Linked DNA regions of Shimia isoporae. The protein of the gene in region 1 binds, or shares a complex with, the protein of each later gene. Links are inferred from orthologs where the notes say so. Each region holds a gene or a part of one and is shown on either strand. Other genes may lie near its edges. The genes, in order: BXY66_RS16315 and tldD.

The links.
Region 2: the proteins of BXY66_RS16315 (region 1) and tldD are in contact, whole or in part, in a solved structure (PDB 5NJ9), measured with the Escherichia coli proteins. The link is inferred for Shimia isoporae from one-to-one orthologs.

What each region holds. Positions count from the first base shown.
Region 1 is NZ_SMGR01000003.1:398,727-413,367, reverse strand. The notes cover bases 8,120-10,924. They hold BXY66_RS16315 (TldD/PmbA family protein), read right to left. Parts: upstream 10,293-10,924; coding sequence 8,946-10,292; downstream 8,120-8,945. Other genes in these bases: BXY66_RS16310 (DUF2125 domain-containing protein), read right to left, coding at 10,408-10,924; BXY66_RS16320 (3'(2'),5'-bisphosphate nucleotidase CysQ), read right to left, coding at 8,171-8,959. In the rest of the region: BXY66_RS16365 (site-specific DNA-methyltransferase), read left to right, coding at 1-493; BXY66_RS16360 (adenylate/guanylate cyclase domain-containing protein), read left to right, coding at 648-2,060; BXY66_RS16355 (alkane 1-monooxygenase), read right to left, coding at 2,057-3,190; mutY (A/G-specific adenine glycosylase), read right to left, coding at 3,250-4,302; BXY66_RS16345 (DUF721 domain-containing protein), read left to right, coding at 4,390-4,905; BXY66_RS16340 (DsbA family protein), read left to right, coding at 4,906-5,577; lpxK (tetraacyldisaccharide 4'-kinase), read right to left, coding at 5,597-6,601; BXY66_RS16330 (3-deoxy-D-manno-octulosonic acid transferase), read right to left, coding at 6,598-7,818; BXY66_RS16325 (DUF4170 domain-containing protein), read right to left, coding at 7,827-8,069; more of BXY66_RS16310, read right to left, coding at 10,925-11,910; BXY66_RS16305 (SDR family oxidoreductase), read left to right, coding at 12,039-12,791; BXY66_RS16300 (enoyl-CoA hydratase/isomerase family protein), read left to right, coding at 12,788-13,405; BXY66_RS16295 (HNH endonuclease), read right to left, coding at 13,576-13,881; BXY66_RS16290 (mechanosensitive ion channel family protein), read left to right, coding at 13,964-14,641.
Region 2 is NZ_SMGR01000001.1:962,493-977,233, forward strand. The notes cover bases 6,356-9,260. They hold tldD (metalloprotease TldD), read right to left. Parts: upstream 8,567-9,260; coding sequence 7,145-8,566; downstream 6,356-7,144. Other genes in these bases: dprA (DNA-processing protein DprA), read right to left, coding at 6,356-7,000; coxB (cytochrome c oxidase subunit II), read left to right, coding at 8,750-9,260. Also shown: accB (acetyl-CoA carboxylase biotin carboxyl carrier protein), read right to left, coding at 1-166; BXY66_RS04735 (LuxR C-terminal-related transcriptional regulator), read right to left, coding at 315-866; BXY66_RS04740 (CoA transferase subunit B), read right to left, coding at 970-1,599; BXY66_RS04745 (CoA transferase subunit A), read right to left, coding at 1,602-2,321; BXY66_RS04750 (L,D-transpeptidase), read right to left, coding at 2,418-2,945; topA (type I DNA topoisomerase), read right to left, coding at 3,124-5,697; more of dprA, read right to left, coding at 5,843-6,355; more of coxB, read left to right, coding at 9,261-9,598; cyoE (heme o synthase), read left to right, coding at 9,690-10,628; BXY66_RS04780 (cytochrome C oxidase assembly protein), read left to right, coding at 10,630-10,791; BXY66_RS04785 (cytochrome c oxidase assembly protein), read left to right, coding at 10,791-11,366; BXY66_RS04790 (cytochrome c oxidase subunit 3), read left to right, coding at 11,396-12,196; BXY66_RS04795 (SURF1 family protein), read left to right, coding at 12,310-12,984; thrC (threonine synthase), read left to right, coding at 12,990-14,378; BXY66_RS04805 (M16 family metallopeptidase), read left to right, coding at 14,375-14,741. UniProt on the Escherichia coli protein: Metalloprotease involved in CcdA degradation. Suppresses the inhibitory activity of the carbon storage regulator (CsrA).

The DNA.
Region 1 (14,641 bases):
TCGCGTTCTGGTTGGTTCGACCAACCCGGGTGATGTGGTCCTCGATCCATTCTTTGGCACAGGCACCACCGGTGCCGTAGCCAAGATGCTTGGCCGCGAATTTATCGGTATTGAACGCGAGGAGGCTTATCGGAAGGTGGCCGAGAAGCGCATTAAATCTGTGCGCAAGTTTGACCGCGAAGCATTGCAGGTCACGGCGTCGAAACGCGCCGAGCCGCGTGTGCCATTCGGCCAACTGGTCGAGCGTGGTATGCTGCGTCCGGGAGAAGAACTCTACTCTCTCAATGGTCGTCACAAGGCAAAAGTCCGTGCTGACGGCACGCTGATCGGGGACGACATAAAAGGGTCGATCCATCAGGTCGGCGCGCACCTGGAAGGTGCGCCAAGCTGTAATGGCTGGACCTACTGGTCGTTCAAAAAGGACGGCAAAAAGGTTCCGATCGATCTGCTCCGCCAGCAGATCCGCTCAGAGATGGCCGCACGGCCCAACTGATCACTCAAGTGATACCGCCAGCGCGATCCGGCATTTGTGCGGATCAGCGCTATGACTTGCCCCGCCGTTCACCGGCGGGGTTTTTTGCGAGCAAGGGGGTGTGGTAGGTAGAACAAGACCCCATCTGTGCATCACAGAGGTGAGGAGCCGAGACATGGCTGAGCAGAACGCGCCACATCAAGAGCCGGGCAATTTCCTTGATCAGTTCGAGGATTCAGAAGCGCGCGAGGATCGCTATACCGAGGCGATTTTGGAACGCCACAAGAGCGAAGGCCTTGAGCTTGCTGTAAAGGCACGCTGGATAGCGATGGCCATTGTCGGCGTGTTCTTGTTGTTTGTCGCGCCCATGCCGGCGGTGCTGTATCATGAGTTCATCCTCGTTCTGATTTGTGTGAACGGATATTTCATTCGCCGCGCCGGACGGGTGGGACGCTCTCGAACTGAGCTATTTCTGATCTTCCTTGATCTGTTCATCATGGTCTTTGGGATGCTCGGTCCAAACCCGCTGGATACGCGCGACTGGCCACCAGCGTCGGTCTATCAGTTTGATAATTTCATCTATTTCTTTGTGATCCTCGCGGTCGGCACCCTGGCCTACAGCTGGCGCACGGTGATTGCGATTGGCACTTGGACCGTCAGTATGTGGATGATCGCGCTTGGCCTTACGATGTGGTTGACGGAACCGACGCCCGGTGTGACCGAGGGCATCGCAGAGGCGTTGAAGGACTTTCCGCAATTGGTGTCTCATGTCGATCCGAACGCATTCAACATTCAATTGCGCGTCCAAGAGGCGATGGTCTTTCTGCTCGTTGCGGTAACGATGGGGCTGTCCATGCGCCGCTTTAATCGCTTGCTGCATTCCAACGCGGCTCTGGAGCGAGAGCGAACCAACCTATCACGGTATTTTTCACCCAACGTCGTCGAGGAGTTAAGCCAGAACGACGAACCGCTTAAGCAAATTAGAAATCACAACATTGCGGTGCTGTTTGTGGACATCGTGGGCTTCACGGAGTTCGCAGCCGAGCGAGAACCGGAAGAAGTGATTGGTACTCTTCGGGATTTTCATGGCCTTATGGAAAACGCGGTTTTTGCCCACAGCGGTACGCTGGACAAATACCTTGGCGACGGACTGATGGCGACGTTTGGCACGCCGAGCCCGTCCGACCACGATGCGCAAAACGCGTTGCGATGCGTACGCCAGATGATGGCCGATGTGGACGAATGGAACAATGCACGCATTGCAGACGGGCAGCCGCCTTTGCGTGTCGGCTTTGGCGCCCATTATGGACCTGCAGTTCTTGCCGATATTGGTGCAAACCGCCTCGAGTTCGCGGTCGTAGGCAACACAGTCAATGTTGCTTCACGGTTGGAAAGCATGACGCGAGGGCTGAATGCGCGATTGGTCATCAGCGACGGGATGCGCGCCGAAGTTATCCGCGAAGGTGGAGACGAATGCCTGGACGGTTTGCAGAAGTTTACCGATCAGGACATTCGGGGTGTGGCGGAAAAATTGACGGTTTGGGCCTTTGAACGACCTCTTGAACACGGTCTTTCCAGCGACACCTAGCGCGGCAATGGGTTCTTGGCCTTGTTGTAGGCATGCCAATTGGTGATTTCCGGATAATACATGCCTCGCCATTTACGAACGCGGGGGTTCATGACCTTTTTCCAAAGCGGCGGGATCATCGCTGCGATGGTCATCACAGGATAGCCAAACGGCAACTGCGGTGCGTCAGCATCTGTGTAATTTTGCAAAAGCGGGAAACGGCGGTCAGGCTTGTAATGGTGGTCCGAATGTCTCTGCAGGTTTATCAGAAGCCAGTTGGACGCTTTGTGAGCGGCATTCCAGCTGTGATGGGGCTTCACATGCTCGTATTTTCCTTCCCCCAGATGTTTGCGGGTTAGCCCGTAGTGTTCCACGTAGTTGACCAACTCCAGTTGCCAAATTGCGATATACGCTTGCCATATGAACAGTAGGAAGCCGATCCAGCCGCCAACGATGAGCGCAAAAAGCAGCATTCCGCCTTGGAGTGCCCAATAGCGAAAGAACGGGTTAGACAGGTCTGTCCAAGGAAGGTTTTTGCGTTCCAGCATCTCCTTCTCTGCCCGGAAAGCACTCTTGAAGCATCCGATCAGGACACGCGGGAAAAAGCGGTGAAATCCTTCGTTGTATCGCGCGGTCACCGGGTCGCGCGGGGTGCCGACGTAGCGGTGGTGCACCAGCAGATGTTCAGAGCGAAAATGGCTATAAAGGACCATTGCCAGAAGGATGTCGCCCATCCAACGCTCGGTCTTGTTTTTCTGGTGCATCAATTCGTGAGAGTAGTTGATCCCGATCGTGCCTGAGATCACTCCCATGCCGAAGAACAGGCCAATCGTCGCGCCGACACTGAGGTGATCGGTGTGAGTGGCAAACCATATCAGCCCGAAAAGTGTAAGAAACTGAGCGAACGGCCAAACCTTTGTAATCAGGCTGTACCAATGCAGCTGCTCGTCTGTTGTATCCAAATCGGCATTCTCGAGATTGAGACCGAGCGCGGCATCCAGACCTGCAAAAAGGTACCAAGTCGTCACGGGTACGAGCAGTACCCACCAGCCGCCGAGACCTGCGGTAATCCAGATCAGCGGAATGAGCATCAGCGACAACCAGAAAGGCAACGCGCTAGTGAGCTTTGCGACGTCTTTGGCAGGGATCATGGGCGACTCCATCGAATTTGTCCGGAGTATGAGCCGTTCCCGATGTCCTCGCAACGGCTCTATGATTTGGAATACAAGTCAAATGCTTTGCGCATTGCTGTTGGAAGGTCTGAAGGACTGAACGCGGTCTTTTCGACAAAGAACCCGGTGTCGGGACTGCGATCCATTGGCACCAACGCGGTCTTGATGGTCAAGCGCAAATGGAAATGAGTGAAAGTATGGCGCGCCTCGCCGGATAGTGTTTTCCATTCCGCACGAATTGGCCGGGAATGCGGAGGTATTTCACCTTCCTGCCAAGGAGAACCGGGCCAGCCCAGCATTCCGCCAAGAAGGCCTGAGTCGGGTCGGCGCTCCAGAAGAAATGCGCCGTCAACGCGCTTTGCAACATAGACAACCCCGTGCCTGACAGGTTTTGGTTTCTTTGGAGTTTTCTTTGGCAAATCGGCCGCGGTGCCAGAGTCGCGGGCCTTGCACGGCTCCCGCCAAGGGCAAATTCCGCACGCGGGATTACGGGGGGAGCAAATTGTGGCGCCGAGGTCCATAACTGCTTGGGCATAATCGCCTGGGCGGTCCGTTGGCGTGAGGCGCGTCGCAAAATCGGTTAACTCCGGCTTTGCGGCCGGGAGAGGCGTATGTACATCAAAGAGGCGGGCCATGACCCGCTCTACATTTCCGTCAACGACGGTAGAAGGACGGTCAAACGCAATGGCGGATACAGCCCCAGCAGTATAAGGGCCAATACCGGGTAGCTTGAGAAGATCCTCATAGTTTGCAGGAAACTTTCCCTGCATTTCGTTGGCAACAACCCGGGCGCATTTGAGCAGGTTTCTGGCCCGCGCGTAGTAGCCAAGCCCTGCCCATTCTGCCATGACGTCCGCATCTTCCGCATCTGCCAGTGCGCTGACCGTCGGCCATCTTGTAGTAAAGCGTAAGAAGTAGTCTTTGACGGCGGCTACCGTTGTTTGTTGGAGCATTATTTCTGATAGCCATACCCTGTAAGGATCTGGAGCGATCCCTGCGGCACGTTCGGCCGGACCGACGCGCCATGGCATTACTCGGGCATGGTGGTCATACCATTCCAGCAAATCGACGCTGTTTGGCTGGTCACGCAACTTTTATCCTCTCAATTGGTCGGTTTCGCTGGCACACTGGCGCGGGGCTACTAAGATAGCGCCCGACCCAAGGATGCAAGGCCGACCATGCGACGCGCCACCACGAAAGGCTTCAAACGCACTTCGACCCTGTTGCGGGACCGTATCCGCAGCGCGGGCGAAAGCCGTGGTTTTGCGGTTACGCGCGTGCTGACGCATTGGTCTGAAATTGTAGGGCAAGATATGGCCAGCGTGTGTCGTCCCGTTGATGTGAAGTACGGGCGATCAGGTTTCGGGGCCACACTCACGGTGCTTACCACCGGTGCCCAAGCGCCGATGCTAGAGATGCAAAAAGAAAAACTACGGGGCAAGGTGAACGCGGCCTATGGTTACAACGCTATTGCGCATTTGCGTATTACGCAGACTGCCGCGTCAGGGTTTGCCGAAGGCCAGGCCCAATTTGCTCCGAAAAAGGAATCCACAGATGCCCTCAAAGACCCGGATGTGGTGCGAGAAGCAGCGGAAGTTGCAGCGCCAGTGAGGGATGCGGATTTGCGGCAGGCGCTGGCGCGTTTGGCCGAGAATGTTATCGACAAGAACAAAAACTCGAAGAAAGGTTTCTAAATGAAACGACTCCTTCCCATAGTGGCGGTGGCCGTGCTAGCAATTGCCGGCGGCGCATATTGGATGAATACACAACAGTCGGCCCCGGTAGCGGGCGTTACCAACATTGAGCCAGTGTCTTCGGACGGCGCGGATGTGGAGACTTCTGGCATTGTTGAAATGATGATGGGCGCAGACGATGCGCCGATCACGATCGTCGAATATGCCTCTTTCACGTGCCCGCACTGCGCGACGTTCCACACACAGGTTTTGAAGCCTTTGAAGGCGGACTACGTGGATAACGGCAAAGTGAAGTTCATCTTCCGTGACGTGTATTTTGACCGCTTCGGTCTTTGGGCCAGCATGGTGGCTCGCTGCGGTGGGCCCGAGAAATTTTTCGGGATTACAGATATCCTGATGGAGACGCAGTCAGAATGGACGCGCGCAGGTGATCCGACTGCAATTGCCGGTTCTTTGCGCAAGACCGGCCGACTGGCAGGCCTTGATGACGACACGCTGCAGGCCTGCTTGCAGGATGAAGATAAAGCCAAGGCCTTGGTCGGGTGGTTTCAGGAAAACGCTGCTGCGGACAACGTGAGCGCGACGCCAACGCTGATCATTGACGGAGAGAAACATTCCAACATGAGCTATGACGCTCTGCGGGAAATTCTTGACGCCAAACTGGGCGAATAAAAACAGTTGCCCGAGTGACTCACGGTTGCTCGGGCAACACCCGATCCAGCATCGTATCCACTTCTGACCAATCCGAAATGTTAAGTCTCACGGGGACTGTCAAAACTTCACGGCGCATGTCTTGTGGCAAACGAACGGCGTCTTTTTCGGTGGTCACCAGCTGAGCGCCAAGGCGTTGGGCGTCCATCGAAAGACGGGTGAGGAGTTGCGGGGAAAGCGGTTGGTGGTCGTCCAGAGCTTCGGCATGAAGGATGGTGGCACCGAGGCTTCGCAATGTAGCAAAGAATTTCTCCGGATGACCAATGCCGGCAAAGGCCAAGAAGGGTGTTTGCGTCCAGTCCATGCCTGTCGGTAATGGCACTAACTCGCCCTGAACGTGAGGTAGCGAAATCGCATGCCCCCATGTTTCGGAGAAAGCTTTTTGCGCTGGAGCATCGCCGATTGAAAGTACGACATCTGCGCGCTTTAGCCCTTCACCAACGGGTTCTCGCAGTGGTCCGGCAGGGATGCATCGCCCGTTCCCGAAACCGCGTTTTGCATCTACCACGACGATAGATGCGGCCTTGTATACGGACGGATTTTGAAATCCGTCATCAAGTAAAATTACCTTGGCTCCTGCCTCGGTCGCGGCTTTGACACCCTTTGCGCGGTCTTTTGACACCCAGGTCGGGGCGAAGGCGGCAAGCAGGAGGGGTTCGTCGCCGGTTTGGTCAGCGGTGTGGGTGCGTTCATGTACTTCTACCGGGCCGTGGAGGCTTCCGCCGTATCCGCGGGACACGACATGCGGTGAAAACCCTCTCGCCTGTAGGTGTTGAACAAGAGCGATGGCGGTTGGTGTTTTGCCTGTGCCACCGGCGTTCAGGTTGCCGATGCAGATCACGGGTACTGGCGAGTGGTAGGCACTGCCCGATTTGGCAATGCGACGTCGTGTGGCCGAGGCGTAGAGACTGCCAAGCGGAGCCAGCAGCGTGGATTTCCAACCGGGGGCGTCTGGCGCATTGTTCCAGAATACAGGGGGTTTCATCCTACGACCTCGTCACCGTCCAGAAGCCGTTGAGCGTGCGCGACGATGGCGTCGGTCACTTCGGCCGTTTCGGAAATGACCTGCCAACCGGCGTGGGCCATGGCTGCCAGTTGGTCGGGCGCTGCCAGCTGGATGAGCGCAGTGGCGAGGCTGTCGGCATCACGGACGATGCGCGCGGCTCCTGCGTTGGCCAGCCGCGTGTAACTGTCCAGATGGTTACGTACGGACGGCCCATAGAGAACGGCAGACCCGAGCGCAGCAGGTTCCAATGGATCGCGACCGCCGTGGCCGGAAATCAGCGAAGACCCAACAAAGCTAACCGGCGCGATCCGGTACCACAGCCCCAATTCACCAGGACTCTCCGTTAGGAGAATTTGGGTATCTTCCTCGGGAAATGCCCCGTCGTCCCAATTCGCTACGCGCCAATCCTGTGCATGCACCTGATCCCTGATGGCCGTTGCGTGGTCGGCCCTATCCGGGACGATGACAAGCAGCAACCGATGTGACAGCCGAAGCGCCGAACGGAACGCAGCGAGAATAGCCGGAAGCTCGTCTGGATGCACGCGTGCGGCCAACCAAACAGGGCGTCCCTTCAAAGCATCACGAAGCTCCTCAAGGTCGCTTTCCACGTGTACCAACGCAGGGGGTTCTTCGGTCAGGAGGCCTCCCGGGTGGACCTCGACGTCCTCGGGCAACATCGAGCGGAAGCGTGCGACAATGGCCTTGGTGTCGGCCAGAATTACGTTGAAATGCGCCAAGGTTGCCCGAATTGGTTCAGGGCCTACGCGCCAGCGTTTGTTTTCCAGAGTTGGTGCATTGGGTTCCACCAACATGCAAGGCATGCGCTTGGAACTTGCAACTGTCAGGGCCGGGCGCAGTAGCTTGCCAAGCCAGATAAGCATGTCCGGTCGCCAATGGTGGAGGAAAGCCTCGATGTCGTCGGGGTTTTCAGTTGGGCACTCCTGCCAAATTGCCCCGTCCGGAAGGTTCTGGGCTGGCGGGGTGCCGGACGCAGTGGTGATCAGAACCTTTTGGGTCTCGTCCCGCAGATTCGCCAGACGAAGGCCAAGTTGAGCAAGGCTTCGGGCGCGGGAGGGGTCGGAACAGTGTAGCCAGATCAGCTCGCCTTTGGGTCGTTCGGCCGCCAATGGTACCGGCTTGCGCGGCTGGCGGCGTGCAAAGGCCAGATATGCTGCCAGTCCGAGCGAGCGCGGCATGGGTGGCCTTAGCCGAGTTCTTCGGTGGAGGAGGCGGCGAGCTCTTCGTCGCGCAGGCGATGAAGATGCGCTATGAAGTAGCGCATGTGTGCGTTGTCTACCGTGCGCTGCGCTTCTGCTTTCCACGCATCATAGGCCGACTGGTAGTCGGGGAAAATACCGACAACGTGGATGTCGTCCACGTCTTTGAAAGCGGTCTTTGTCGGGTCGATCAATTCGCCGCCGAATACAAGGTGCAGGCGTTGCGCCATCGTCAATCTCCTTTGAGATGCTGCGTTGCGCGCAAACTAAAGGCGATGGCGACGGGCCTCAAGGCCTGACCTGATGCAGTTTCAACTATCGGGGCAAGTGGTTAAAGTGAGTTAACAGGAGCGAGCGCATCGCAGATTTGCCGATGCAACGCGCTGCCTCCGGCTACAACGCCATTTAGTCGCGGGTCGGCTTTGTTGAAAGTGAGCGGCTCGGCCATTCGATCAGAAACTGCCGCGCCAGCTTCGCGCAAAATCAAATCACCCGCGGCAATATCCCATTCCCATGTCGGGCGAAGAGTGAGCATTGCGTCAAATCGGCCTTGAGCCACAAGAGCGAGGCGGTATGCCAACGAGGGGCGGTAGCCAAGTTTGAACCCTGGAGCTTTTGCGCGCCAGAGATCCGAATGCATGACGGGTCGTGCCGCCAAGACGTTGGCGTCCCAAATTTCGGCTCGTTGGGAAGCTGCGATCGGAGTGCCGTTCAGGGTAGCGCCGGCCCCATGCGCCGCAGCGTACATTCGGTCGCGCAAAGGTAGGAAGACCACCGCGGCAGTGACTTTGCCATGTTCTGCAATTGCGAGCGAGTGCGCCCACGTGTTGGAGCCATCGATGAAGCTGCGGGTACCGTCAATGGGGTCGATAATAAAGCAACGCGCTGCCTCGAGGCGCTCAGGTCCATCGTGGCTTTCCTCGCTGAGCCAACCATAGTCCGGACGCGCTGCTCGCAAGGTGGCTTCCAGCATATCGTTGACGGCGAGGTCCGCCTCCGTCACGGGGCCTGCACCGTCTGGCTTGTGCCAGGTTTCTGCTTCGGAGCCGGTGTAGCGGGTTGCGATGCGCCCGGCTTCCTCCGCGGCGTCGAGCAGAAGCTTCAGATCAGGATCCGGCAAGTGTGAGTCCTTCGACCAGCAGCGATGGAACCGGTCGCGACAGGTGCTGGCGCGCGTCGTTGGCGGGTACAAGAGTTCGCATCATATCGTGCAGATTGCCAGCAATCGTACATTCGTTGATTGCGTGCGTCAGTTCTCCGTTTTCCACCCAAAAGCCAGCCGCACCACGGGAGTAGTCACCGGTGTTAGGATTGATGGTTGAGCCAATCAGGCTCGTAACCAAAAGGCCTGTGCCCATTTCCTTGATCAAAGCGTCTCGAGACTTTTCTCCCTGCGTCAAGGCGACGTTCCAATTGGAGGGAGAGGGTGGCCCTGATACGCCGCGTGCAGCGTTCGCCGTGCTGCTCAGGCCAAGCTTGCGCGCGTTTGCGAGATCCAATGTCCAACCTGTCAAAACGCCGTTTTCCACGATTGCCCGGCGTTGGGTCGGCAGACCCTCTGCATCGAACATGCGAGAGCCGGTGACACGCGGACGGTGTGGATCTTCGATTACAGAAAGCGTGGTCGGCAAAACCTGTTCCCCGAGTTTTTCGCGTAGCCAACCTGATCCCCTTGCAACTGTCGCGCCGTTCGCGGCGGCCAAAAGGTGGCCGAGAAGCGAACTGGAAATTCGTTCGTCAAACAGAACAGGAAATGCACCGGTTTTTGGTTGGCGCGCGTGCAGGCGGCCCACGGCCCGTTCGCCGGCAGATTGACCAATGTCGGCGGGGTCGCGCATGTCAGACGCAAAGATGCGGCTGTCACCGTCATAGTCGCGCTCCATACCGTCGCCACTGCCTGCGATTGCAGTACAATAGGTGCCACGGCTGGTGCGTCGGTATCCGCCGGAAAAGCCGTTGCTGGCGGCTATCCAGACATCGTTGGCTGAATAACCTGCCGTGGCGGATTGCACTTGGGTGACCCCATTAACGGCCTTTGCCGCAGCTTCGGTTGCAAGTGCGTCCGACTGCAACATCGAGGGGTCAGGTTCCGCGGAAGGGTCCGAAAGCTCCAGGCAACCTGCATCCCTTTCCGCCGCCAACTGGCCCGGGTCGGCCAAGCCCACATACGGATCTTCGGGAGCTTCCTTCGCCATGGCCACGGCGCGTTCAGCCATTTCCCGAATGGCGTCGGGTCGAGCGTCCGAGATCGAAACGTTGGCCTGTCGTTTTCCGACAAGGACACGGAGTCCTAGGTCCAGTCCCTCGGCGCGCTCAGCCTGTTCCAATGTGCCTTCGCGCACCTCGATGGACAACGATGTGCCTACGACCACAACAGCGTCGCATGCTTCTGCTCCCGCGACTTTTGCGGCGTCCAAAAGCTGGTTGGTCAGGGCTTCGGGAGTTTGGGCCATTGTGTCCTCGTTTCGGTGTTTCAACTGAGTTAGACCGCTGGAAGGTCCGGTGCAAGGCGCCAGCAAAAAAGGAGGCCGCTCATGGCGGCCTCCGGATCGTTGTTTCAATCGAAGATTATTTTAGGCGCTGTCCGTTGGCCAAGACATGTCCGGCCTCGTTTATTTCGATGCGGGACGTCAGCTCGTCTTCTCCAACCGGAACCGAGAACATGCCGAGCATCATACGCGCGGGCATAGCCTGCTCCTCGGGCAGCAAGCCCATTTGGATCAATTTGTCGATCAGGCCGTTGATCCCTTTGAGCTTGACATCGATGGCACCTTCGGGACGTGGCAGCCCGTCAAACGACACCAGATCGGTGTTGTCGAAAGTGAAACTTCCTGTTCCGGAGACATCTGCGCCTGCTGCGCTGAGTTGCAGCTCGTCCAAAGACAACGCGTTCAACTCGCCAGGCGCTTCGGACATGTTTTCGTCAAGTGTCACAAGGTCTTGGAAAACGGTTGCCTTGCCAGAAAGGCCGAGAACCAGAGTTGCCGCATCCCTCGGTAGGATCGCGCCCGGATCGAACAAGTTCCAGATAAACTCAGACAATCCGATATCCGTAAAGTTAAGACCAAGGTTGAAGTCCTGTGCTTCCTCTGATGCCTTTAGCGGAACAGCAAAATCATATCCGAGTTCGCCGAAAGTTACATCGATCGGAAGGGGAATGTCCGGCGCAGCCACTGAGGCTGCGACGTCGGTTATTTTGCCGCCATAGGACATGAGTTCATCCGTCATCTCAACGTCAACGGCCCCGGGACCGGTTGTAAGATTGAGCTGACCTGGGCCTTCTTCGTCTTCGAAGGCCGCGGAGATTTGCGCTGCTTGCATCGTGAAATCTGCGACCAGGTCGAGACTGTCCGCGAACATGGCGCTGGGGTTGCTGGTGAAGCTGCCGAGCGGCATTGTGCCTTCACTTGTGCCATTCAGGCCAGCCAAGGTCATCGCGAAGTCCACGTTGTCGCCGGTGTCAGGGTCGACGCCTTTGATCATCACGGAGAGTTGCTCGGCGCTCATGCTGTCTTTGGAAGTCATTGTCTCGCCCAGCGAGAATTGGGTAGTTCCGTCGATACCATTTACGGCGATTTCACCGCTGAAATCGGAAATGGTCTCGCCATTAACGACCAGGTCCTGCAGTGCCATCGTCACGTTTTCAGCGCCATAGGCGTATGTGATCTCATCCGGGTTGCCCGAGGCAATCGTGCTGAGGCCCGCGTGGGTCATCATGATGTTGGCAGTGACCTGCTCATCGCCGTCGTCCATGCTGAAGCTGAAAGGGACGCTGTCTGCAATCGTGATCGAGACAGCTCCTTCACCGTTTTCGGTGAAAACCATCTCCGACATGTTGACCTGTGCCTGCCCGCTCTCCTCGGGCATGTCCATTGTGGCGACCAGATCCTTGATCGCTAGAGATCCGGCTCCCGCTTCTTCCGTGGCCTGAATTTCGTAGCCGAATTCTTCCATATACGCGCGCCAATTGGACCAGGCATCTTGAGCCGTGATGTCGGCGAAGACGGGCCCGCTGCAGAGGGCAATGGCTGTCGAGCCAGCGAGTAGTCGTGAAGTGAGATAAATGCGCATCTGAATAATCCTTACTGGAACAGGTCCGCGACAGAGTCCGTCTAAGGCGGCGTGTCGTCAAGTCGAAAGACTGGACCAATCGCGCCTGGCGCAGTAGCACAGGGCAAACGGCAAGGCGGGAGAGCGATATGTCTGATGTTTCTGGAAAAACTGTCATGATCACTGGCGCGAGCCGGGGAATTGGGGAAAGCGCGGCGCGCGCGTTCGCGGCAGCGGGGGCCAACGTGGTTCTGACCGCGCGGAGCGGATCAGCGATTGATGCGATTGCCGAAGAAATCGGTGATACGGCGCTAGCGGTGGCTTGCGATGTTGCTGACTACGCGCAGGTTGAAGCCGCAGTTGCCGCGGCGGTTGACAAGTTTGGCGGAGTTGATGTGCTCATCAATAACGCAGGGGTTGTGGAGCCAATCTCTCATCTGGATCAGTCGGATCCCAGCGATTGGGGACAGGTGATCGATATCAATCTGAAAGGCGTGTATCACGGGATGCGTGCGGTCATGCCGATGATGGAACAGGCGGGCGGCGGCTCAATCCTCACCATCAGTTCAGGTGCAGCTCATGGGCCGGTGGAGGCCTGGAGCCATTATTGCGCGTCCAAGGCCGCGGTGAACATGCTGACGCGCTGTGTTCATAAAGAAGCTGGCGAAAAAGGCATTCGTGCCATCGGTTTGAGCCCAGGCACGGTGGCGACCCAAATGCAGAGGGAAATCAAAGCCAGCGGGATCAATCCTGTGTCCAAGCTGGAATGGACGGATCACATCCCGCCGGAATGGCCTGCGAAGTGCCTGCTTTGGATGTGCTCCAGCGCGGCTGATGATTGGCTGGGGGATGAAATCTCGCTGAGAGATGAAGACATTCGCCGCAAGGTCGGCCTTATATGATCGACCTGATCAAAGAACCGTCGGGGCTCTGGATTGTCACGATCAACCGCCCCGACAAGGCCAACTCCCTAACCTATGCGATGTTGAGCGAGTTGGCAGACATTGCCGAGGCGGCTCGGGAGGCACGGGGCCTTGTAATCACAGGAACTGGAAAGGTTTTCTCGGCTGGCGCTGATCTTGAAGAGGCGCGCGCGGGGCTTGCGACCAGCGATGTCTGGGAGCGGTTGTCAGGTGCTGTAGCGGCGCTGCCGGGGCTGAGCATTGCGGCGCTAAACGGGACTTTGGCGGGCGGGGCAATGGGAATGGCGCTGGCGTGTGACATTCGTATTTCGGTGCCGGACGCAAAGTTCTTTTATCCTGTGATGAAGCTTGGCTTTTTGCCGCAACCGTCCGATCCGGCGCGCATGGCCGCATTGATTGGCCCCGCGCGGACCAAGCTGATCTTGATGGGCGGACAGAAAATTCCTGCAGATGAAGCGCTTGCCTTCGGATTGGTGGACCGTTTGATTGCGCGTGATCAGTTGCTGGACGAGGCACGATTGATTGCAGCGGACACATTGGCCGCCAAGCCGGAGATCGCGACCGGCATCAAAACGTTGTGCAACGGGTCATGAATGTACCGAGCGGGCGGCAGGCAGCATAGGCCGCCCGATTTTCCCTCGCTCTTTAATCCTTGGCGTTTTGGGCGCGAATCGAGTGTCTGCAAAGCGTCTGCAAAACGTCGGTATTACGTCGGTGCCAATTCGGTTTTCGCGGATCGTAAACGCGACGTGCGTTGCAACCTTCAGCGTTTGCGGCGAGCGCCAGGAGTTTTCGAGTGAAAGTCGGGTGGGCGTTTGGCCACCCACGCTATGAATTTTGCGAGCCTCGGATGGGCACGCAGAGCAGGGATTGTCGAGAAGTCTCGCGCCAGTTCGGTTTCGGTCAGGCTTGCGTGTATTTCGTTGTGACAGATCTGATGCAGCAACACCGTTTCGCCGCCTTTGCCACCACGCAGTTTTGGCACGAGGTGATGCAGGCTCTGTTTGGCATGTGCCGGAATAGGGCGCTCGCAAAGCGGGCAGGTCGGTGCATCAGTGACGTTCCCCATCGTGCTTTCCCCTCTGTTCCCCATTGTTTTGGCCCGCCCAAGCAGGCAAGAGGATTGTCAGGGTAGGTTACGCGAGGCGCGGATGGAAGGTTCAGTGATCGTCGACAAGACGCTGGAGAAATTGGCGGAGTTCTGGGAAGTCGCGCAGGGGTGGCTGTTGTCGCCGGCTGCATGGTCACAATTCGCGCTGTTGGTGGTGGCCTATGTTGCGGCGGTCTATGCAGCCAAGAAGCTTCGCCCGTTGCTTGACAAATTGCTGACGCCGCCTGCCGAGGCGGAGACATATGTTGCGCGCGCCCGCCGCTTTGTGGCGTTGTTTTTACCGCTGTTGCTGCCGTTGTTGGCCTATGTGTTTATCGGTGTTGGAGAAACGGCAACGCGGGCCATGTTCGGGTCCGGTGCTGTTATTGCTTTCGGCAAGCGTGTGTTCCTTTTCCTTGCTGTGCGTATTCTGGTGCGGGAGATCATCGCCGATCCGGTGATGAAGGTCCTGGGCAAGTATATCCTTGTGCCGGTTGCAGGCCTGTATGCGTTGGGCATTCTGGACGAGGTGATGGCTTATCTGGATGCCACAGTCGTACCGCTTGGCAATCTGTCATTCTCGGTGCTTTTTGCGATCCGGTTTGTGTTGGTCGCGGGAGCGATTTTCTGGCTCGGTCGGTGGTCGAATGACCAGTCCAGCCAGTTCATCAAGGCGCAGGACGATATGCGTCCCGCGATGCGTGAACTGATCGCCAAGACGATCGAGATTGGGATTTTT
Region 2 (14,741 bases), on another replicon or contig:
CTACAGGCGCGGCCGCGACTTGGGTTTGGCGGCTGACGCGCACGTTCAGGCTGTCATCTTCGCCGTATTCACGCATGACCTCGAGTTCGGTCAGGTCGTTTTCGCGAAGCAGCTCTGCCAGAGCCTGAATGAAGGCGACGTCGGAATCGTGGTTTTTCTTGCTCATTGTCCGTTTTCTATCCTCTGCACGCGGTGCGCGGTTGAGTCTTTTTTGGTTTCCCCTAACGGGGCCTTATAGGTGAAAAGCTGCCCTTAGGAAAGCCGAACCGTCATGAGAAGTGCGAGCGGTAACGGCGTTCCGGCAGGCGTTAGGGCTAGAGCGGCATTCCGGAGAGTTTGGCAACGAGTTCCGCCAGTTTACGAGCCCCGAACTTTCGCAGAAGGCGGGCGCGATACTCTTCAACGGTGCGGTAACTCAGTTCGAGTTCCAGCCCGATTTCCTTCGATGTCAGACCTCGACACGTCAGTATCGCCACTTCGCGTTCGCGTTGCGTAAGCGAAACGATTGGCCGGTCCTCCGACAGGTCTGCAAACGACCATACTGACGTGCTGAACGGGTTTTCTGGGGTATCGGTGGTGGCCGCCTGACCGCGCACACGGCACCAGAATAACGAACCGTCGGCGCGCTTCATGACACGTTCGTCAGAATAGCGGCCGGTCTCTCGGATCGCGGTATATACCTTGGCTCCGATGGTCTGGAAATCTTCTTCGGAGGCATAGATTTCCGCGATTGGCAGGCCTTCGCAATCGGAAGGCGTGAGACCGAACATTTCGCCAAACCGTGGATTGGCGCGTCGAATAACACGGTTTTCCAAAAGAATCAGCCCAACTGGGGCATGTTCAAAGGCGAGGGTATTTTGGTCCATGAGGCCAGTTTTTGGCACAGGATTGCGCAGAGGGGAAGTTTTGTTGTGAGTCACAAAAAAGCCCGGCGCGGTGGCCGGGCTTCTGGATTCGCTTTGGCGAGACTTAATTGACAATAGTCGCCTCAGTCGCGGCGCGGAGTTCGTCCTCGGATACGCCTTCGGCACACTCTACGATTTCGAGCCCGCCCTCGACCACGTCAAGGACGCCGAGGTTGGTGATGATACGGTCCACTACACCTTTGCCAGTAAGGGGAAGGGTGCATTCCTTCAGCACCTTGGAGTCGCCGTGCTTGTTGGCGTGATCCATTACGACCACCACGCGGCCAACGCCAGCGACGAGATCCATTGCTCCGCCCATGCCTTTGACCAGCTTGCCCGGAATCATCCAGTTCGCGAGGTCGCCGTTTTCGGCCACTTCCATTGCACCGAGAATGGCCATGGCGATCTTGCCGCCACGGATCATCGCAAAGGACTGCGCACTGTCAAAGTAGGCGGTTTGAGGCAGTTCGGTAATTGTCTGCTTGCCCGCGTTGATCAGGTCGGGGTCTTCCTCTCCTTCGTAGGGGAAGGGACCCATGCCCAGCATGCCGTTCTCTGACTGAAGAGTCACTTCGACGCCCTCAGGGATGTAGTTGGAAACGAGCGTCGGGATTCCGATGCCAAGGTTCACATACCAACCATCCTGGAGTTCCTGTGCGGCGCGAGCCGCCATTTGATTGCGATCCCAAGCCATTGTTACGCCTCCTTCTGGCGCACAGTGCGCTGTTCGATACGTTTTTCGTGTTCACCCTGAACAAGGCGATGCACATAGATACCGGGCAAATGGATACTGTCGGGGTCCAAAGAGCCTGTGGGCACAATTTCCTCGACCTCTGCGATACAGATTTTGCCGCATGTAGCCGCCGGTGCGTTGAAGTTCCGCGCGGTCTTGCGGAATACGAGGTTGCCGGTTTCGTCGGCTTTCCACGCCTTAACGATGGCCAGATCGGCAAAGATACCTTCTTCCATGATGTAGTCTTCCATCGCGCCGTCAGGGCCAGTCGGGAATTGCTTCTCCATTTTGCCGTCGGCGATCACGGTGCCGACACCAGTTTTGGTGAAGAAGCCGGGTATACCGGCGCCGCCGGCGCGCATGCGTTCAGCCAACGTGCCTTGCGGGTTGAACTCAAGCTCGAGTTCGCCAGAGAGATACTGACGCATGAACTCCGCGTTCTCACCCACATAGGAGCTGATCATCTTTTTGACCTGCTTGGTCTGCAAAAGGATGCCGATCCCAAAGTCGTCAACGCCCGCATTGTTAGAGGCAAACGTTAAGTCTTTTACACCGCTGTCTTTGATGGCGTCGAGCAATAGCTCGGGAATGCCGCAGAGGCCGAAGCCGCCTGAGGCAATGAACATGCCGTCGCTCAGAACGCCCTCGAGCGCATCGGCGGCATTTGCATATACCTTTTTCATGGATGTCTCCCCTTATTCGGAATTGCGGACGTTGTGACGGCGCGTCACCGGGGAGTCAACGTTTGGAAGGGGTATCGCGTATTACTACGGGGCGCATCAAATGATGCGCACTTGAGTGCCGACGGGGCTTATTTCAAAGAGTTCTGCGATCGATGGGTTGTACAACCCAATACAGCCGTCAGAGCTGCGACGACCGATCTTGCGTGTGTCATGAGTGCCATGGATGAGGTAGGCTGGCCATTCCAGATACATGGCGTGGGTTCCCAGCGGATTGTCTGGACCCGGAGGCATATACTTCAGTTCCGGATTGCGCTCGACCATGCTGGGCGTCGGCGTCCAGTCCGGACCCACGCGTTTGCGCACGATTTTTGTATAACCGCGTTTGGTGAGGTCTTCTGTCATCGGAACAGAGGTGGGGTAGACGCGATAATCGCTTCCATCTGCGCTCCAATAATGCAACGCGCGCGAAGTTGTGTCCGCAACAATGGTGGCCTTGCCCAGAGTGTCAAAGTGATCGCGCCAGTTCTGTTGCGAGAAGCTTGAGATGTTTCGGACGGCTGTCACCGGTGCTTCCACTTCTTCTTGAGCGAGCCCGGCGCGAGCAGTGAGTGCAAGCGTGGGCATCGCCAAAAGGAAAGCACGGCGGGGCATTCGGGAAGGGTTCATGGTGCGGACCTGCTCTGTTTTGTGATTGATGTGCAGGCACACATCAAAAAACGCAATTCCGCGGTTTCTAAAACTTTCGTGAGCAAGGCGTGTCATGAGGATGATGGGCGGAGAACCGCCCATCATCCTGCAATGATTATTTGGAAGAGGCTTTCTTTGCGGCGGTTTTTTTCTTTGCCGGCGCTTTCTTACGGGTGGCCTTCTTTTTCCCCGCCTTTTCTGAAATCCATTCGAGAGCCTGTTCCATGGTCACGTCCTTGACCTCGACCTCTTTCGGGATCGTTGCGTTGACCTTTTCCCATTTCACATAGGGTCCGTAACGCCCGTCCATGATGTTCACCGGGCCGCCGTCCGGGTGATCGCCAAGTTCACGCAGAGCCTTGGCCGCAGCGCGTCGTCCGCGCCCCGGATTGTTGCGCTTCTCGGTGATCATTTCCACCGCGCGGTTCATGCCTATTTCAAATACGTCGAGCGTTTCCTTGAGATTGGCATAGACGGGTTTTTCCTCATCCGGCAACTGGTGCATGATGTAGGGACCAAAGCGTCCCAAGTTGGACGAAATCATGCCGCCGTCGGGGTGCGGGCCGATTTCTCGAGGCAAGGTAAGCAAAGTTACGGCCTGTTCCAACGTGACTTCGTTGGGCCCCCAGCCCGGAAGGAACTCCTTGCCTTGTTTGGGCAGGGAAGAGCGTGGCGGCTTCTTATTTTCTGGGGTTGCTTCCCCACGCTGTACATACGGACCGAAGCGACCAGATTTCAGGTGGATCTCGTCTCCATTGTCCTCGCCAAGAACCTTTTCGTAGCCTTCGGCCCCTTCGCCGGAAATGGGACGGGTGTAGTTGCACTCAGGGTAGTTGCCGCAGCCCACAAAGCCACCAGTTCGGGAGGTTTTGAGGTGTAGCTGGCCATTGCCACACTTAGGGCAGACACGCGGATCAGAGCCATCTTCACGCGGAGGATACAGCTGTGGCGCGAGCGCTTCGTCGAGAATATCAAGCACTTCGGATATGCGCAGGTCGCTGGTTTCAGCGATCGCGGTGTTGAAGTCTTTCCAGAAGCGGGCGAGCACATTTTTATAGTTGCGATCACCAGCGGAGACGTCGTCGAGTTCTTCTTCCAGATTTGCGGTGAACTCGTAGCCGACGTACTTACGGAAGAAATTTAGCAGGAAGATGGTTACGATCCGGCCTTTGTCTTCAGGGAAAAGGCGGTTTTTTTCCTTTCGCACATAGTCGCGGTCCTGGATGGTGGTGATCACCGAGGCATAAGTCGATGGACGCCCAATGCCGAGCTCTTCCATGCGTTTGACCAGCGTCGCTTCTGTGTAGCGGGGCGGGGGCTGCGTGAAATGCTGCTCTGGCGAAACCGAGCGCTTGTCGGTTTTTTCGCCCTGCATGATCTGAGGAAGGCGCTTGTCATCGTCGCTGTCGACCACCTGATCGTCCCGGCCTTCCTCGTAGACCCGTAGGAAACCGTCAAATAGAACAACCTGTCCAGTGGCGCGCAACTCGACTTGCTTGTCGTCAGAGGCGATATCGACAGTGGTGCGCTCCAGGCGCGCACCCTCCATCTGACAGGCAAGCGTGCGCTTCCAGATCAAGTCGTACAACTTCCGCTGGTCGTCTTCGGATACTTTCAGATCTGCCGGCTTGCGCATCATGTCCGTTGGACGGATACACTCGTGCGCCTCTTGAGCATTCTTGGCCTTGTTTTTGTATATGCGCGGCTTTTCGGGCACGTAGTCGGCGCCGTAGAATTCCTTGATGGCGTCTCGTGTGCCCTGCACCGCTTCGGGTGCCATGTCGATCCCGTCTGTTCGCATGTAGGTAATGTAGCCTGCTTCATAGAGGCGCTGGGCTGCGTTCATGCAATGGCGCGCGCCCATGCCGAACTTGCGGCTGGCTTCCTGCTGCAGGGTCGATGTCATGAAGGGCGCGGACGGGTTACGCGATGCCGGTTTGGCTTCGACACGGGCAACAGAAAGGTTGCGGCTTTCGATTGCCTGTACGGCCAGTTCGGCAGCGGTCGAGTTTTCAATCGAGAACTTGTCGAGTTTTTCGCCACCTAAGACTGTAAGGCGGGCCTCGAACTCCTTGCCGCGCGGTGTCGAAAGCAGCGCCTTGACCGACCAATACTCGCGCGCCTTGAAGGCCTCGATTTCCATCTCTCGTTCAACGATGAGGCGCAAACAGACCGATTGTACGCGACCGGCAGAGCGCGCGCCGGGAAGTTTTCGCCACAGAACCGGCGACAGATTGAAACCAACAAGATAATCCAATGCGCGACGGGCGAGATATGCATCGACCAGAGGCTGGTCCACCTGCCGCGGATTTTGCATTGCTTCGGTCACGGCGGATTTGGTGATCGCGTTGAAAACTACGCGTGATACAGGTGTGTCTTTCTTGATGGCACGGCGCTTGCGCAGTGCTTCTTCCAGATGCCAGCTGATGGCCTCGCCTTCGCGATCGGGGTCGGTCGCGAGGATCAGGTTGTTGTCTTCTTTGAGAGCGTCGGCAATCGCTTTCACATGTTTTCGGGAGTCGGTGCCGACCTCCCAGAGCATGTCAAAATCGGAGTCCGGATCAACCGAACCGTTCTTCGCCGGCAAGTCGCGGACATGCCCGTAGGACGCAAGAACGGTGTAGTCGGACCCCAAATATTTGTTGATTGTTTTGGCTTTTGCCGGGGATTCGACAACGACAACTGGCATGAAAATTCCTCTCGACTCGGAGCGAGCTATATGGCGGCGAAAAATGTGGGGCGAAAGGGGGGATTGTCAATGCGTTGCGAAAAATCGCGTAGTTGGATTGCTAAAATTTGAGTGGATGTCACCGGTTCGCATCGCGTCGGAAACATCAGTTTCTGGACAATAGCCCACCCGACTGGCGGGTTATCTGGCCTTCTAATTCCAACTCAAGCAAGGCAGGGCTGATGTCTTCAGCATCAGCCTGAATGTCGCGTATCAACTGATCCTCGGCGATCGGGGTTGGACCGAGGCGATTGAGAATTTCCAGATGCAGCGCATGGGTTTCGCGCAGGTTGCGTTTCTGTGCCGCCGCCGGTTTAACCTCCTCCGTCACTAAGTCGTTCTTGCCGCCTGTAGGTGGGGTGTCCTGTTGCTGGAGGCTCAAGGCTTCGATGACGTCTTCTGCATTGCGCACAAGGGGCGCTCCGTCTCGGATCAGTAAATTGCACCCTGAGGCGCGGGCATCGAATGGATGTCCTGGAACAGCAAGAACCTCACGCCCCTGATCAAGAGCGGTGCGGGCCGTGATCAAGCTGCCGGATTTTGCCGCGGCTTCTACCACGACAACCGCGCGAGCGAGCCCAGAGACTATCCGGTTGCGAGAGGGAAAGTGTCGGGCGCGGGGGGCGAGCCCCGGGGGATGCTCGGATATACAGAGGCCTTGGGCCGCGATGTCATGGCCCAGCTGGCTGTTTTCGGCTGGATAAATGACGTCAATGCCGCCGGCAAAAACCGCAATTGTCCCGGTTTTCAGAGCGGCGCGGTGGGCGGAGGCGTCGATACCACGTGCAAGACCGGACACTATGACAAAACCATTTTCGGCCAGTTCTTTGCTGAGCGCGCGCGCCGTCCGGTTTCCAAGCGCCGAAGCGTTGCGGGCGCCCACAATGGCGATCATCGGTTTTTTGAGCAAAGTACGGTCCCCGCGCAGCCAAAGCATTGGCGGGGCATCAGAAATGGTGGCGAGGTGGGACGGGTAGTCGGGTTCGTCAAAGAACACTGCGCGCGCTTTGGCAGAGCGGGCTGCTTTTAATTCTTTCGCAGCGACTTCGTGGGGGCAGGGCACATAATCGTCGACACCTGCCGCCCGCGCCACAGCTGGAAGCGCATCCAACGCAGCTGCGGCAGAACCGTGTTCGTCCAAAAGGCGGTGAAATGTCGTTGGTCCAACGCGACGAGAACGCAAGAGGCGAAGCCGCAAAAATCTCTCATCTTCCGTGGTGGGTGGGAGTTGGGGGTGAGTGGAAGAATTGTGATCTTCAGTCATCCTTAGCTCCGCCTCCTTGCTGCACAACGTTAGGGCGAATCTCGTTAACGATCGGTAAACGCTAACGGGATTTTAAGGATGCGTATTCGGTTTGTTCACCATGGCAGGGCGCGACGCAGATAGTCTGCGCCTCGCCAAGTCGGATTAGGCGGCAGAGCCTCCAACTGTCAAACCTTCCATTAATACAGTGGGTTGACCTACACCCACAGGAACCCACTGGCCGGCCTTGCCGCAGTTGCCCATTCCCGGATCGAGAGCCATGTCGTTGCCAAGGCCCTTGATCTGCATCATCGCGGTGGCGCCGTCGCCAATGAGAGTAGCTCCTTTCACCGGAGCGCTGATTTGGCCATTTTGAACCCGATAGGCTTCGGTACAGGAGAAAACGAACTTGCCATTGGTGATGTCGACCTGACCACCACCAAACCCAACAGCATAAATGCCGTCCTTCAGGGATGCGACGAGGTCTGCGGGATCAGACGTACCGCCATTCATGTAAGTATTTGTCATGCGAGGCATTGGAGCGTGCGCATAGCTTTCGCGCCGCCCGTTGCCTGTTGGCGCCACGCCCATGAGGCGCGCGTTTTGGCGGTCCTGCATGTAACCAACGAGAATGCCATCCTCAATCAGGGTTGTTTTACCGGAGGGCGTCCCTTCGTCATCAACGGTAATAGAGCCACGACGGTCCGGAATGGTTCCGTCATCAATTACGGTCACGCCTTTTGATGCCACCTGTTGTCCGATTTGGCCGGCGAACTTGGATGTGCCTTTGCGGTTGAAGTCGCCTTCGAGGCCGTGGCCGACTGCTTCATGCAGGAGAATGCCCGGCCAACCTGGGCCCAGCACAACTTCCATAGGGCCCGCAGGCGCGGGTTCAGCGTCAAGGTTGACCAACGCAATGCGTAGCGCTTCCTTAGCCTTGGACTGCCAGTCAGCCGGATCAAGCAAACCATCAAGGCCGATGCGACCGCCGCCGCCGGCGGTACCGGATTCACGACGCCCGTTTTGTTCCACGATCACAGAAACGTTTACCCGTGTCATGGGGCGGACGTCAGCGATGCGGGCGCCATCCGGCCGTAAAATGACAACTTCCTGATGGGAGGCCGCCAAGGTCGCAGATACTTGAACCACTCGGGTATCCAAATCGCGCGCAAAGGCATCAATCTCGCGCAGCGTTTCGATCTTTACGGGAAATGAGACACCGCCGATTGGGTCGGCGTCTGTATAAAGTTTCCGGTTCGTCGGCTGCGGCGCCTCTGCCAAAACCGCACCGCCTTCGGCCACGGCCAGACGTGTTGTTTCCACTGCCCGTGCGATGGCGTCTTCTGAGATATCGGAGCTGTGCGCATAACCGGATACCTCGCCGTTTACGGCGCGCAGGCCGAATCCTTGCGCTGCGTCAAAGCTGGAGGTCTTGAGGCGGCCATCATCGAATACGAGCGCTTCGGAGCTTCGGCGCTCCAGAAAGAGCTCTCCGTCTTCGGCGCCTGCCGTTGCCTGACGCAACAAACGTAGGGCTGCGCCCTCATCCAGGGTGGTCTCAAACGGGCGGAAAGGGGTGTTTGTCATTCGGTCTGTGCTCACTCGGGTTTTGATCTAAATCAAAAAAGCGACTGTTCGCCGCAAGCTTCGATCTTTATCTAGGCGCCAGAATATGGTTTCAAGGCGCGAAACAACAGCGGGATTCCGCCTACATGGTGTGAATCGCGCGAATCTGAACAAAAGAAACACCGCAACCGATCAGGGTGAGACATGCGAATTCTATCGACATTCCTGGGCCTTATGGCAGCTGTAACCGCCGTTCCGGCGCTCGCGCAGGAGGCTGAACACATCGGCAAGCCGGTTCCAAACGCGACAGGCTTCCAGCCGGCCGCAACCGAACTTGCACGCCAAATTCAATCTTTGGACACTCTGCTGCTGTGGATAATTTCCATCATCACGCTTTTTGTGACTCTTCTGCTGGCGTACTGCATCGTGCGCTACAACCGCCGCTCCAACCCGAACCCGTCCAGCTTTACTCACCACACTACCCTTGAGGTCGCATGGACAGTGATCCCGATTCTGATTTTGCTTTTCATCGGTGCAAACAGCTTGCCGGTTCTGTTCAACCAGCAAGAAATCCCTGAGGGCGAAATCCACATCAAAGTGACAGGGTATCAGTGGTACTGGGGCTACGAATACACAGACCACGAGTTCGAATTCGAAAGCTTCCTGCTTCCGAAAGAGGAACTGGCGGCGAATGGCTACAACGACGACGAATATTTGCTGGCGACCGACACCAAAGTTGTCGTGCCGCTTGGCAAGACTGTCGTGATGGACGTTACCGGTGCCGACGTGATCCACAGCTGGACCATTCCGTCGTTCGGCGTGAAGCAAGATGCAGTGCCCGGCCGCATTGCACAGCTTTGGTTTGAAGCCGACAAAGAGGGTGTCTACTTCGGTCAGTGCTCTGAGCTGTGCGGCAAGGACCACGCCTATATGCCGATCACTGTCGAAGTTGTTTCCGAGGAGAAATACAACGAGTGGCTGAAAGGCGCGATCGAGGAGTATGCGGGTAACCCGGCAACTCTTCCGGCCGTCAAAGTGGCCGCAGCCGACTGAACAAATGCATCAACTGGCGGGGTGAAGTCCCCGCCCTTTGGAGGCGAATGAAGGCGCTTGGAACTGACGCGCCTTTGCGACAAGGAAGACCATGAGCGACGCAAGCATCAATACGCAAGCCAGCACAGGAGAGGCCAGCTTCGGCGACTATTTCGCCCTGTTAAAGCCTCGCGTGATGTCCTTGGTGGTGTTCACAGCTGCCGTTGGCCTATTGGCCGCTCCGGGAAGCCTGCACCCTTTCGAGGCGTTTTGTGCAATCTTGTTTATCGCGGTGGGCGGTGGCGCATCGGGCGCCCTGAACATGTGGTTTGATAGCGACATCGATCAGTTGATGAAGCGTACGCAGGGTCGTCCTATCCCCGCTGGGAAGGTGCAGCGCGACGAGGCGCTGGCAATTGGCGTTGCGCTTTCCGGGTTCTCGGTAGTGATGTTAGGTCTTGCGACCAACTGGGTAGCTGCAGGACTGCTCGCTTTCACCATCTTCTTCTACGCCGTGATCTACACGATGTGGCTCAAGCGCTGGACTCCGCAGAACATCGTGATCGGCGGCGCGGCGGGTGCCTTTCCCCCGATGATTGGCTGGGCCGCCGTGACCGGTGGTGTGGCGATTGAGTCTGTTCTGATGTTCACCCTGACGTTCATGTGGACACCGCCGCACTTCTGGGCGCTATGTTTGTTCATGAAGTCGGACTACAAAGACGCTGGAGTGCCGATGCTGCATGTGACGCATGGGCGGCGGGTGACCCGCAACCACATTCTTGTCTACACCGTTCTGCTGGCGGTCATTGCCGTTGGAATGGCGTTTACCGGCGTCGGTGGTCCAATCTATTTGACAACGGCTCTTGTGCTGAACGGCCTGTTCCTGGCGGGTGCTGTTTCGATCTGGCGCCGCGACGAAGCGGTCGCCGAAGCAGACGGTTACAAACGCGAAAAGGCCTTCTTTGCGCTGTCTTTGCTGTATCTCTTCCTGCATTTCGGCGCGATTTTGGCAGAAGCCCTGTTGGCGCCCTACGGTTGGGGAGGCTGGTGACATGAGCTTCAAGGAACCGCATGAACTGCACAAACGCCGGTTTGGCCGTAACCTTGGGGTCGCCTTGGTGCTTGTGAGCTTTATCTTCATCGTCTTCGGGCTGACCTATGTAAAGGTGACCCGCGGCGACTATGAACCAGCAAACACGAGCGTTGAACGCTGATGGCAATGGATCCGAAACATAAAACTCTGGCCCAGACCGCCGGTGTCGTGCTGCTCATGGGTGGGCTGGCTTGGGCATCAGTGCCCTTTTATGACTGGTTCTGCCGTGTGACTGGCTTTGGTGGGGTTACAAATACCGCCGACGCTGGAAGCGAAGTGATCCTTGATAAAACCATCAAGATCCGTTTTGACGCCTCTACCGAGCGCGATATGCCATGGGAGTTCACACCCATGCAGCGCGAGATGGAAGTCCGTATCGGCGAAACAGGTCTCGCTTTCTATGAGGCCTACAACCCCACGGATCGTCCGGTGGCAGGGAGCGCGAGCTACAACGTGGTGCCTTACGACGCCGGCGGGTTCTTTACCAAAATCGACTGTTTCTGCTTTGAGGAGCAGGTACTGCAACCGGGTGAGCGGGTAACTATGCCCGTAAGCTTCTATGTTGATCCCGAGATCGTTGAGGACCGTGACGCAAAGTACGTCAAGGTGATCACGCTGGGGTACACATTTTATGAAATCGACCTGCCCGAGGAGACTGCCTCCTTGACGCAAGCAACCAACAAAGACGTAAACTAAATACGCCTTCCAACGAGGGACTAAACACAATGGCGCATGCAAAAAATCACGATTATCACATTCTAGCGCCGTCGGCGTGGCCGCTTCTTGGCGCGCTCGGTGGTTTCATCATGTTGTTCGGTGCCGTGCTTTGGATGCACGACAGCGGTCCTTGGATGTTCCTGATCGGCCTGGTTGGCGTTCTGTACGTCATGTTCGGCTGGTGGGCAGACGTTGTCGCTGAAAGCCAGGTGGGTGATCATACCCCTGTGGTGCAGATCGGTCTGCGCTATGGCGTCATCCTGTTCATTATGTCCGAGGTCATGTTCTTCGCAGCGTGGTTCTGGACTTTCTTCAAGCACGCGCTCTACCCCATGAGCCCGGAAAGCCCTGCTGTTGATGGTGTATGGCCGCCCGTTGGCATTGAGACGTTCGACCCGTGGCACCTGCCTCTGATCAACACGCTTATCCTTCTGCTTTCCGGCTGTGCCGCGACCTGGGCGCACCACGCACTGGCGCATGAAAACAACCGTAAAGACATGAAAAACGGCCTGATCATTGCGGTTTTGCTGGGCCTGCTGTTCACCTACTTCCAGGCGTATGAGTACAGCCACGCAGCGTTCGGGTTTGCTGGCAATATCTACGGCGCGTCCTTCTTCATGGCGACTGGTTTCCACGGCTTCCACGTGATCATTGGCACCATCTTCCTGTTGGTCTGCCTGATCCGCCTCATGAAGGGGCATTTCACTCAGGAGAAACACATCGGTTTCGAAGCGGCGGCCTGGTACTGGCACTTCGTGGACGTGGTTTGGCTTTTCCTCTTTGCAGCGATCTACATCTGGGGTCAGTAAGCCGCAGAAAAATGGCTTTGATGCACGGTTGATCCCGCAAAGCCAATCGGATTTAAAGCAGATCGCGGCAAGGCCACTCCTTGCCGCGATTTTTCTATCAAGGGACCACTTCATTGCGCCTTATCCTGCCTCTCTTCTTCGGCATTCTTGGCACCGTTGTGCTGGTGTCGCTTGGAAACTGGCAGGTCCAACGGTTGGCTTGGAAAGAAGAGGTGCTTGCCGACATCAACGAGCGGATCGTGGCGGAACCTGTTGCATTGCCTGCCGCGCCGGACGAAGACTCTGATCGATATCTGCCTGTTACTGTGTCTGGGGCATTTACCGGCGAGGAACTGCACTTTCTGGCCTCTACCAAACAGGCGGGTGCAGTTTATCGCGTTGTCGCACGGTTTGAAACGGACGCTGGCCGCGCGGTTATGGTGGATCGCGGTTGGGTGAAAACCGAAGACAAGAATGTGAACCGCGGGGCCGCTGAGGCGATCATTGTTGGCAACCTGCACTGGCCTGACGAGCGCGACAACTTTACTCCCGACAATGATGTGGACGGCAATATCTGGTTTGCGCGCGACATCGGGCAAATGGCGGAAGCGTTAATGACCGAGCCTGTACTGGTTGTGGCGCGGGAGGTGTCGGAAAACAGCGCGGGTGTGACGCCATTGCCCGTCGACACCGCCGGTATTCCCAATGACCATCTGGGCTATGCGGTCACCTGGTACGGACTTGCGATTGTCTGGGTGGCCATGACCCTGTATTACCTGCGCCGGACGCGCAAAACCAAAAAGGCCTGAGAAACGTGAAATACATTTCGACCCGTGGAAATGCTCCGGAATTGAGCTTTGAAGAAGCTATGTTGACCGGCCTCGCGCGTGATGGCGGCCTATACGTTCCGGAAAGCATTCCGACCCTGTCAGAAGCTGAAATCGCAGCACTTGCGGGGATGTCATATGAAGAAGCAGCTTTCGTTGTGATGCGTTCGTTTGTGGGCGACGCGTTCACGGACGAAGAGTTCAAAGGCATCATTGCACGTGCCTATGCCAATTTCCGCCATGATGCGCGCGCGCCATTGGTACAGCTGTCGCCAAACCATTATCTGCTTGAGCTTTTCCACGGCCCGACGTTGGCGTTCAAAGATTTTGCAATGCAGTTGATCGGCCAGCTGTTCCAGTTCTCGTTAGCCCGGCGCGACGAGCGCGTGACCATTGTGGGCGCGACCTCCGGCGACACCGGATCGGCGGCGATAGAAGCCTTTCGCGGTCTGGACAACGTGGACGTCTTTATCCTGTTCCCGCATGGCCGAGTGTCGGACATCCAACGAAAGCAGATGACAACGCCAAACGACGCCAATGTGCATGCACTGGCGCTGGATGGTGACTTTGACGACTGCCAAGCGCGGCTGAAAGATATGTTCAACGACTTTGACTTCCGCGATGGCGTGAGGTTGGCCGGTGTGAACTCGATCAACTGGGCGCGGGTGCTTGCGCAGGTGGTATATTACTTTACCTCCGCAGTAAGCCTTGGCGCACCTCACCGTAAAGTCAGCTTTACGGTGCCCACCGGAAATTTCGGAGACATTTTCGCAGGCTACATTGCCAAGAAAATGGGTCTGCCAATCGACAAGCTGGTGATTGCGACCAACCAGAATGATATCCTGCACCGTACTATGGAAACTGGCGCCTACACCAAGGAAGGTGTGACCCCGTCTATCAGCCCGTCGATGGACATTCAGGTCAGCTCCAACTTCGAACGTGCACTGTTTGACGCATATGGCAGAGACGGCAGGGCTGTGGCGCAACTGATGGAAGAGCTCAAAAGCGGATCTTTCGCCATCAGTCAGGGCGCGATGGAAGCGCTGCGCGAGAATTTCGCCAGCGGTCGCGTTTCTGAAGACGAAACCAGCGCCACGATCAAAGCGGAATTTGCGGCGTGTGGAGAAGTTCTTTGCCCGCATTCAGCGGTTGGGGTAAGGGTTGGCAATGACCATCTTTCGGCAACACCAATGATCACGCTTGCAACAGCACATCCGGCGAAATTCCCGGATGCGGTGGAGGCCGCAATGGGCACCCGTCCGGGATTGCCTCCGCATATGGCGGACATGATGGACAAAGACGAACGCGTGACCCGCGTGCCCAATGATTTGGGCGCGCTGGAGACACTCATCAAGGAACGGATCGCACAGCGTTGACGGTTAAACTGCACACACTTTCCAACGGCTTTCGTATTGTAACCGAGCATATGCCCGGCCTGGAGTCCGCGGCTATAGGTATCTGGGTAAATGCGGGAGGACGCCATGAGCGGCCCGAACAGAACGGCATAGCCCATTTTCTGGAACATATGGCGTTCAAGGGTACCGAACGGCGCGATGCCTTGGATATAGCCGAGGCGATCGAAGACGTCGGTGGCTACATCAATGCCTATACCAGCCGAGAGGTGACCGCCTATTATGCGCGGGTTTTGAAAGACGACGTGCCGCTGGCGCTGGATGTCGTGGGCGATATCGTACTGAATCCTGTGTTTGACCCCGCCGAAATCGAAGTCGAACGCGGTG